2 regions of the Paenibacillus sp. FSL R5-0908 genome follow, and region 2 is predicted to be linked to the other one. Evidence: riboswitches for the same ligand, from Rfam matches in the RefSeq annotation. Region 2 holds a riboswitch; the other holds the start of a gene.
The links. Region 2 has a riboswitch for cyclic di-AMP ahead of MKZ09_RS12090 (KamA family radical SAM protein). Riboswitches for the same ligand answer to the same signal wherever they lie in the genome.

Region 1 (4,423 bases), 2.7 Mb from region 2:
CCATTGAAGATTATTTAATGTCGCGTTATCAAATGTACTGGCAGGTATATTTTCATCCGGTGACGCGCAGCTCTGAAATTATTTTGCGTCAAATCTTCCGTAGAGCTAAAGAATTGTTCCAAGAGGGGTACAAATTTCGCTTTATGATCGCTCCGCTGGAAGATCTCTTTCGAGGAGAAGTAACAGTGAAGCAATATTTAATGCTTGATGAGGCACTGGTACAGACTGCTTTTATGCAATGGACACTTGAAGAAGATGAGTTATTAAGCGACTTGTGTACCCGTTTTATTCATCGTAAACTGTATAAATATGTAGAGATCGAGAATTTGGATACAGATATGATTGCGGAAATCCGCAGCAGTTTTGCGGGAGCGGGACTTAACCCAGAATATGACTTAGAGATTGATTATCCGACAGATTTGCCTTATGATGTGTTCCGTCCAGGAGCAGCCTTCGACAATAATCAAATTTTACTGCTTGATCGGAATGAGCAATTGCGGGAAATTTCAGAGGTATCGGATATTGTGCGCTCAATAAGCGGAATTCATCGTGGCAGATATCACCTATATTTTCCGCAGGATAAGCTGAAAAAAGCCCTTACACGCTTGCCCTCTTCTGTAGCAGAGATTTTTGCAAAATAATACAAATATTTATGGAACTATTGATAAAAACAACAAGGAGTGAGCTTTAAAATGTATCTGTTCGACACACATACACATCTAGATGCGCCTCAATTCGACGAGGATCGCGAGGAAGTTATAGCTCGTGCAGTAGAGGCCGGAGTCAGCAAGATGATCAATATTGGATTTAACCGGGAAACGATCCCTTCAACGATGAAGCTGGCTGAATCTTATGATTATATTTATGCAGCGGTGGGCTGGCATCCACAGGATGCGATTGATATGAAAGAGGGCGACCTCGATTGGATCGCCTCTCTTTGCAGCCATGAGAAAGTGGTGGCCATCGGAGAGATTGGGTTGGATTATTATTGGGATACCTCTCCCAAGGATGTACAGCAGGAGGTCTTCCGCAAACAAATTGGACTAGCCCGTGAACTAAAAATGCCAATCTGTATACATGACCGTGATGCTCATGAAGATGTCGTACGGATTTTACGGGAGGAAAAAGCAAATGAAATTGGTGGCGTAATGCATTCGTTCTCAGGCAGCTGGGAAACAGCAAAAATGTGCCTAGACCTTGGATTTCATTTGTCATTTGGAGGACCGATCACGTTCAAAAATGCCAGAGTGCCTAAAGAGGTGCTTGCACAGACGCCATTGGACCGATTATTGATCGAAACAGACGCTCCATATTTGACTCCACACCCCTTCCGAGGCAAGCGAAATGAGAGTGCTCATGTGAAGTTAGTAGCAGAGGCTGCGGCTGAAATTAAAGGGTTAACATGGGAAGAATTGGCTAAAATTACGTATGCGAACGCACTGGAACGATTTGGGATTGTCTGAAAACAGGAGTAAAATGGGTGAAAAATAGAGAATAGCCGATATATTAAACTTTTTTAATATAAAAACGGCTGATTATTACAATATTTTAACCATATATTTGCGTAAACGTGGTTGAATCGTCCTTTACAACATGCATCAAAACAGGATATCATCTTTTCAGTGATGTGAGCTGTTGTTATTGTGACAGCCATTGATTCATGGATCGTCTCGCTGAGTCTCCGTATGGAGAACGGGGGAACCAATATTGGACTGCCGCATGCCTGTATCTTGAATACGACTAGGAATTGCCGCAGAACAATATTTGATTTCTTCACGTGGTCTTTGGGGTGAATTTAAGGGCAACCGCCGTGAGCGGGTGACCTGAAATAGGGCGTCTCTCTTTCGTCCGAACCCGACAGCTAACCCCGTAAGCGCAAGTAAGAGAGGCAACCTCGTGCACAAACATTCCCGCGTATTCTGACATCGGAGAAGCCACGAAAGAGTCCTCAAGAGAACTCTTTTTAGGCTTCTTTATTTTTGAATAAACTGAATGTTGCCCGCATACTGTTATATAACAGGTGTGGGAGTAGCTGTGCCGAGCAGGCGATCCATGAGCAGGAGACGCTAAGTTAATACGTGCGTATCCTGTGACAATCTCAAATAGTTTCGTCAAAGAAATTCAGTCCTCATGATATACAAATTGACGACGAGGCTATGTAAGGAGGATGGAGAGAATGGGCTTATTCCAACCAGAGGTATCCCATGATTCGCAGTCATCCAGCAGGTCTTTCGCATTACGGTGGGAGCAAGTAAATACTCGCGTACTTTTACTTGCAGGTGTGATTTCAATCGCAATCGCGCTGTTAATTCTGCTGTACGTACACGGTCAAAGTAACAAACAATTAGTTTTAGTAATAGACGGGCAAACACAGACACTTGAAACGCGAGAAGCACTTCTAGGTGATGTGTTGGAGAAAGAGCAAATTTCGCTGCAGCCGCATGATGAATTATCTTTAGGTCTGAGTGATGAAATAAAAGACGGTGACCGTGTCGTTATCAATCGTGCGCAGAAATTTAGCCTTACTGCGGACGGAGCAACAAAAACGTTATATACGACCGAAGACACTATCGGTCAAGCGATTGACAAACTGGGTATCAACCTAGAAGGCTATGATAAGATTTTTCCTTCGTTAGACACCACCATCTCTGCTGACATGGAGATTAAGATCGTTCGTATCAACAAGCAAACGGTACAGCGAACAACTAACTTACCTTTCCGTGTTATTAAGACAGCAGATCCCTCCCTTACTGTGGGAACAGTTAGAGTGGCACAGGCAGGCAAACCAGGCGTCATGGTTCAGCATATTGAAAAGATCTATCAAGACGGAGAACTGGCCTCTATGCGCATGATCGGCAAGGAAGTACAAACGGTAACAAAAGATAAGATCATTGCCGTTGGTACTAAAGCACTTCCTAAGCCTACTGTAGTTGCTAAAGCTACAACAACTTCCAAATCAAGCACTACCTCCAAAACGACTAAAGTTAGCGCTAAGACTAAGAACGTCACAAGCAAGGCTGGCGTAGATTTTGAGTACAAGAAGATGATTAAGAACGTCTCCATGACAGCTTATTCGTCAGAAGAGCCAGGGATAGGTACTAAAACTGCCTCCGGAACACGCGTAACGGAAGGTCGTACAATTGCAGTAGATCCGAATGTAATTCCTATTGGCTGGTGGGTTTATATCGATGGGCTTGGATTCCGCCGTGCAGAGGATACTGGCGGTGCCATTAAAGGCAATAAAGTGGATGTCTATTATGATTCCCTGAGCCATGCTCGTAATTTCGGCCGTAAATCACGTACCGTTTATGTGATTGGACCTGTGAAACCAGAGCTTAACTAGAACTGAAGCTTTTGCAAAAAATCCTTTGATAAGCTATAGTGATGATAACCGTTAAGGAACGCTGGATGATCATTTCGTTGATCGCAGAGCAACCGCTCATCACTTATACATTCTTTAACCAAAAGAAGAGGAGCGAATCCTCTTCTTTTTGCTTTTTTTGGAAGGAGTCAAGAAATATGATTAAGGAATTAATCGTCGTTGAAGGCAAAAGCGATACCGTAGCCATTAAGCGTGCTGTAGAAGCGGATACCATTGAGACAGGCGGCTCTGCTGTAAACCGGACTGTAATTGCTAAGATCGCGCTTGCTATGGAACGTAGAGGGGTTATTATTCTTACGGACCCGGACCATGCTGGGGAGCGAATTCGTAAAATCGTTTCAGCGAAGGTGCCGGGCTGTAAGCATGCTTTTATTCCAGAGAAGGACGCAACTCGAAAAGGGGATATCGGTGTAGAGAATGCATCGCCAGAGGCGATTCGTCATGCGCTGCGTAATGTACATACCTCTTTTGAAGGAGCACCTGCTTTGATTGGTATTGATGATCTTATGGCCGCTGGAATGCTTGTACACCCTCGGGCTGCTGAAAGACGTATGGCGCTTGGTAATTTGCTTGGAATCGGATATTGTAACGGCAAACAGCTGTACAAGCGGCTGGCGATGTTTGGGATTACGCGGGAGGAATTTGCCGGGGCTCTCGCCCAAATTGATCAGGGAGGCATTACTTCATGAGTGGTAGAGAGGAAATTTCGACTCCAAAACGGACCAAAGAGATTATTCAACGTTATGGATTCAAGTTCAAGAAAAGCCTGGGACAGAATTTTTTGATTGATCAAAATATTTTGGACAAGATTGTAGACGCTGCTGGACTAGATAGCGATTCTGGGGCGCTGGAGATCGGGCCGGGAATTGGAGCGCTGACGGAGCGTCTGGCACTAACAGCGGGTGCTGTAACTGCCGTAGAGATTGACCGTAGACTGATTCCAATATTAAAAGACGTACTTTCCCCCTATCCCCATGTTAAGGTTCGTAACGATGATGTCCTCAATGTGAACTTGCAGGAAATGTTCAAGGAAGATTTCAC
Region 2 (4,423 bases):
GCAGCAGCGACTACCCGCTCCTATACAGATTACATAGGGCATACTGTAGAGATTCCGGTGAATCCGCAGCGAATTATCTATTCTGGAGAAACTTATGGCGATTTGCTCGCACTTGGTGTGCAGGCGGTAGGTTATCCTCTTTCTATGGGTGAAGGCCAGGTTTTTGAAGATCAATTACAAGGTGTGGAGGATGTAGGCTTCCCTATCAATCTGGAAAAAACATTGGAGCTTCAGCCTGACCTGATCATCTATGCGGGCACAGATGAAGCTGATTTCGAGCAGCTCTCCAAAATTGCACCAACGATAATATTTAATACCTTTGCCCCACTCCAGGAACGTATGCTGGACATTGGTGGAATTGTTGGTAAAACGACTGAAGCAGAAGCATGGCTTGCGCAGTATAAAACCGCTGAAGAGAACATGTGGAAGCTATTGAAATCCGCAGGCATGAAAGAAGGCGAAACCGCTGCGGTCTTCACTTATTATCCAGGAGACAGACTGTTTATAATGGCAGCAACCGGACTTTCACAGGTACTCTATGGGGAGAATGGCTTCAAGGCAACCCCAGCTATTCAAAAGATACTTGATGAAGGTAAAGGGTTCCAGGAAGTATCCATGGAAGTCCTGAAAGAATATGCCGGAGACCGGATATTCATCTTGACTCCAGTGGCAGAAGAAGCAAAACAATCCACAGAGAATCTATTAAAGAGCCCTATCTGGAAGAGCCTTCCTGCCGTCAAGAACGGATATGTCTATACACAAGACATCATGAAGACTTCAAGTGATGCGACAACAAGAGAATGGCTGCTTGGCGAAATTCCACAGCTATTGAATATGAAATAACCTTCCGAGATGAAGTGTTTAACACAAGGCTGATAAAAAACTGCAAGAAGCATGTCAACAGCTGTTGATATGCTTCTTTTTTTTATATACAATGAATTCATTGATAATCATTCTCACCAAATGAACGGAGGCTGAACCCATGCTGCATACATCATCGTCCTGCCCCCCACTCCACTCTCTGTTATTTCAGCTAAACGAGGCCGAACTGATGATTCAAGCTGCCGATTCAAGCTCAATAACGCGTACAACCCAGGACTATACCCTTCTCATATTTACTGGAGGGAACGGACAATTGAACCTCGATAATCAAAGCGTGATACTAAGTACGGATAAATGTTATCTACTATCTCCTGGAATCTCCTATAGTACGAACAACCAGGAGCTGACGTTGTATTATTACCTCATCACCTTTACAGCAATTTATACAACCAAGCATCCTAAACGATATTCTGGAGAACTGCTTTCCGGCAGACGGGAGTTAATTGTGCACCCGTTCACCAAGGTAATCCGACTAGTCGAAGAGCTGCTCATGAACAGGAATAATACCGATGATGTACAACAATTCAAGCGACAATTAAAATTCCAAGAATTGCTGCTGCTACTTTTTGAGCATAATTACCCTTCCAAACACCTGCCAAGTCCTACGGAATCCGTAGAAAAGACCATAACATTCATTCAGGAGCATTATACAGAGAGTATCACCGTGAAGCAGTTGGCTGAACAGGCGGGGATATCCATCTGGCAGTATACACCGATCTTTCAACAGCTTACAGGTAAAAAGCCGCTTGAATACCTGACGGATCTGCGAATTAATCATTCCAAACGATTCCTGCAGGAATCGTCTGAACCACTGCGGGAAATCGCCAGACTGGTCGGCTTCTCGGATGAATACTATTTCAGCCGCCGCTTTCGGCAAAAAACCGGAGTTACACCCGGACAATATGCACATCAGCAAGGTCGTAAGCTTACCGTCAAGGATTGGACGGGTCATGAGGTGGAGATTCCAGAGCGAGCGAAACGTATTGTCTATCATGGCGAAACACTTGGCGACCTTCTCGCGTTAGGTGTAAAGCCTATCGGTGGAGATGAAGCGTTCGCCCGGAACAGCGTCTATAAGCATCGGCTTAAGAAGCTCGCCAACGTCGGGTTTCCACTGGACCCGCAGTTGACCGCTTCCCTAAACCCAGATTTGATCATTTTGGCAAATAGTGATGAAAGAGCCTACAGAGCAGTTTCTGGTATCGCTCCGACACTCACCTTTGATTCATTTGCGCCTCTCGACAACCGAATGCGGACATTAGGCAGTTGGCTAGGTAAACAGCGCGAAGCGGAAGCATGGCTGGAGTCATTCACAATCAAAAACGCAGCCATGTGGCAGCAGCTTTACTCGACAACTCTCCAAGTTGGAGAAACCGCCTCTGCTTTGGTCTATGATCATGGAGATCATCTATATGCTATGGGAATGTCCGGATTCTCCACTGCGCTTTATGCCCCATGTGGTTTACAACCGACCGAAGAGATTCAGGCCATATTGGACGAAGAGTTAGGGTTCGCCGAAGTGGATCCAACACGACTGCCTGCCTACGCCGGAGATCATATCTTCATGTTCATTCCGGAACGCAAAGACTCGCGAGCTGCAATGGAACGACTACTAGACAGTTCACTTTGGAACAGTCTCCCGGCAGTACGTCAGGGACATGTTTATCTGCTCGACGGAAGCAAATGGAACTCCAGTGATGCGTTAACCCGGGAGAAGCTGCTAACGCTGTTGCCTAAACTACTCGGCGGAAGTAGCGCTAGCAATTGAAGGTGAATCTAGGATTCTCTTTTGACTTTTCAAAACTTCATAGGGTATACTTTATCTACGCTTAATTTCCAACTTTTACAGTTGAAAAGCGGGGGAACCAGTTAATTGGGGCGAATCATTGAGCATTAGAATGTAGGGTACCATCTTACCCGAGTCCGTCAGCTAACCTCGTCAGCAGTGGATGGGTCTGCTTTTCATGTTATTTACATAACCAGAGACCCTTGCTAAGGGTCTCTTTTTGTACTTTTTTTGGACCCTGCTGGCAGTAGATTGGCTTTTGACACTAAGGCTCCCTCATTTCTCACACTACGAGACAAAGGAGAGATGTACGTGCAAAAGGTAAAGTACTTCACGGATATTAACAAAATAACTATGTTGTCTGAGCTGGAAAAAGAGAATCTGAAAGAAATTACGGACAAGTTTGTTTTTCGTGTAAATGACTACTATCTGTCTTTGATTAACTGGGATGATCCAGAAGATCCCATCCGTAAGCTGGTTATTCCTAACGAAGGTGAACTACTGGAGTATGGGCGCTGGGACGCCTCCGATGAGGACACGAATTATGTGGTACCTGGTTGTCAGCACAAGTATAGAACCACTGCACTGCTGATTGTATCCGAGGTCTGCGGGGCTTATTGCCGCTACTGTTTCCGTAAGCGTCTGTTCCGAAATGACGTGAAAGAGGCGATGGCTGATGTCTCTCCGGGCTTGGAGTATATCGCAAAGAATCCGGAGATTAACAACGTACTTCTTACGGGCGGGGACAGTTTAATTCTCTCCACACCGAAGCTAAGATCCATTATTGAAAATCTAAGAAGCATTGAGCATGTTAAAATCATTAGACTAGGTTCGAAGATACCCGTATTTAATCCGATGCGGATCTCTGAAGACGAAGAGCTGCTGGAGCTGATTCGTACTTACTCTACCGAAGACAAACGAATCTATGTTATGGCGCACATCAATCATCCTCGTGAAATCACACCTGAAGCCAAAAAAGCATTTAAAGCTCTCCACAACGCAGGGGCAATTGTCGTAAATCAGACTCCCATCCTCAAAGGCATCAACGATGATCCCGTTATTTTAGGGGAACTATTGGACCGGCTTTCATGGGCTGGCGTTACACCCTACTATTTCTTTGTGAACCGGCCTGTTGCCGGAAACCGGGATTTCGTATTACCGCTCGAGCAAGTCTATCAAATTGTAGAAGAAGCCAAAGCCAGAACCTCAGGACTTGGCAAAAGAGTACGCTTATCCATGAGCCACACCTCAGGAAAAATAGAAATTCTCGCCATTGATAACGGGAAAGCCTATCTCAAATACCATCAATCCAGAGATCAGGAATACGGAAAATTTATGATTCTAGATTGTCCAAAGGACGCCGAATGGTTCGATGAGCTGCCTGGGAATGAGCAATATTGGACCCCACCTGTGAAAAAAAACGATGCTATTATTTCTGTTAATGATTTATCAGGCGAGCCTGCGGATTTAATCTGTAAATAGATTAATCGACTCTGTCATAGGATATTTCTTCATCACCAACAACAAAACTCCTCCCTCCCAAAATTAGCCCGGAAAAATCTATGCTATAATCACGCTGTAACACGAAATGGACTAATGGGTGGGAATGCACATATGAAATTGGAACGATTGATTTCTATGATCTACAAGCTATTGAACCACGAAGTTTTATCTGCCTCCAAGCTGGCTGAAGAGTTTCAGGTTTCCCAGCGAACAATCTATAGGGATATTGATGTGATTTGTGCCGCTGGCATC

Region 1: it holds a riboswitch for cyclic di-AMP, as region 2 does, so the genes downstream of both, MKZ09_RS00190 (3D domain-containing protein) here and MKZ09_RS12090 (KamA family radical SAM protein) in region 2, are expected to answer to the same signal.

Annotation. Positions count from the first base shown of each region.
Region 1 covers NZ_JBBOUV010000001.1:40,358-44,780, forward strand. The annotation lists gene MKZ09_RS00180 (HD domain-containing protein) at 1-641, shown strand, start outside; gene MKZ09_RS00185 (TatD family hydrolase) at 693-1,463, shown strand; cyclic di-AMP (ydaO/yuaA leader) riboswitch at 1,662-1,891, shown strand; gene MKZ09_RS00190 (3D domain-containing protein) at 2,177-3,343, shown strand; gene rnmV (ribonuclease M5) at 3,520-4,071, shown strand; gene rsmA (16S rRNA (adenine(1518)-N(6)/adenine(1519)-N(6))-dimethyltransferase RsmA) at 4,068-4,423, shown strand, end outside.
Region 2 covers NZ_JBBOUV010000001.1:2,786,136-2,790,558, reverse strand. The annotation lists gene MKZ09_RS12100 (ABC transporter substrate-binding protein) at 1-843, shown strand, start outside; gene MKZ09_RS12095 (helix-turn-helix domain-containing protein) at 983-2,650, shown strand; cyclic di-AMP (ydaO/yuaA leader) riboswitch at 2,699-2,842, shown strand; gene MKZ09_RS12090 (KamA family radical SAM protein) at 2,975-4,150, shown strand; gene MKZ09_RS12085 (helix-turn-helix transcriptional regulator) at 4,283-4,423, shown strand, end outside.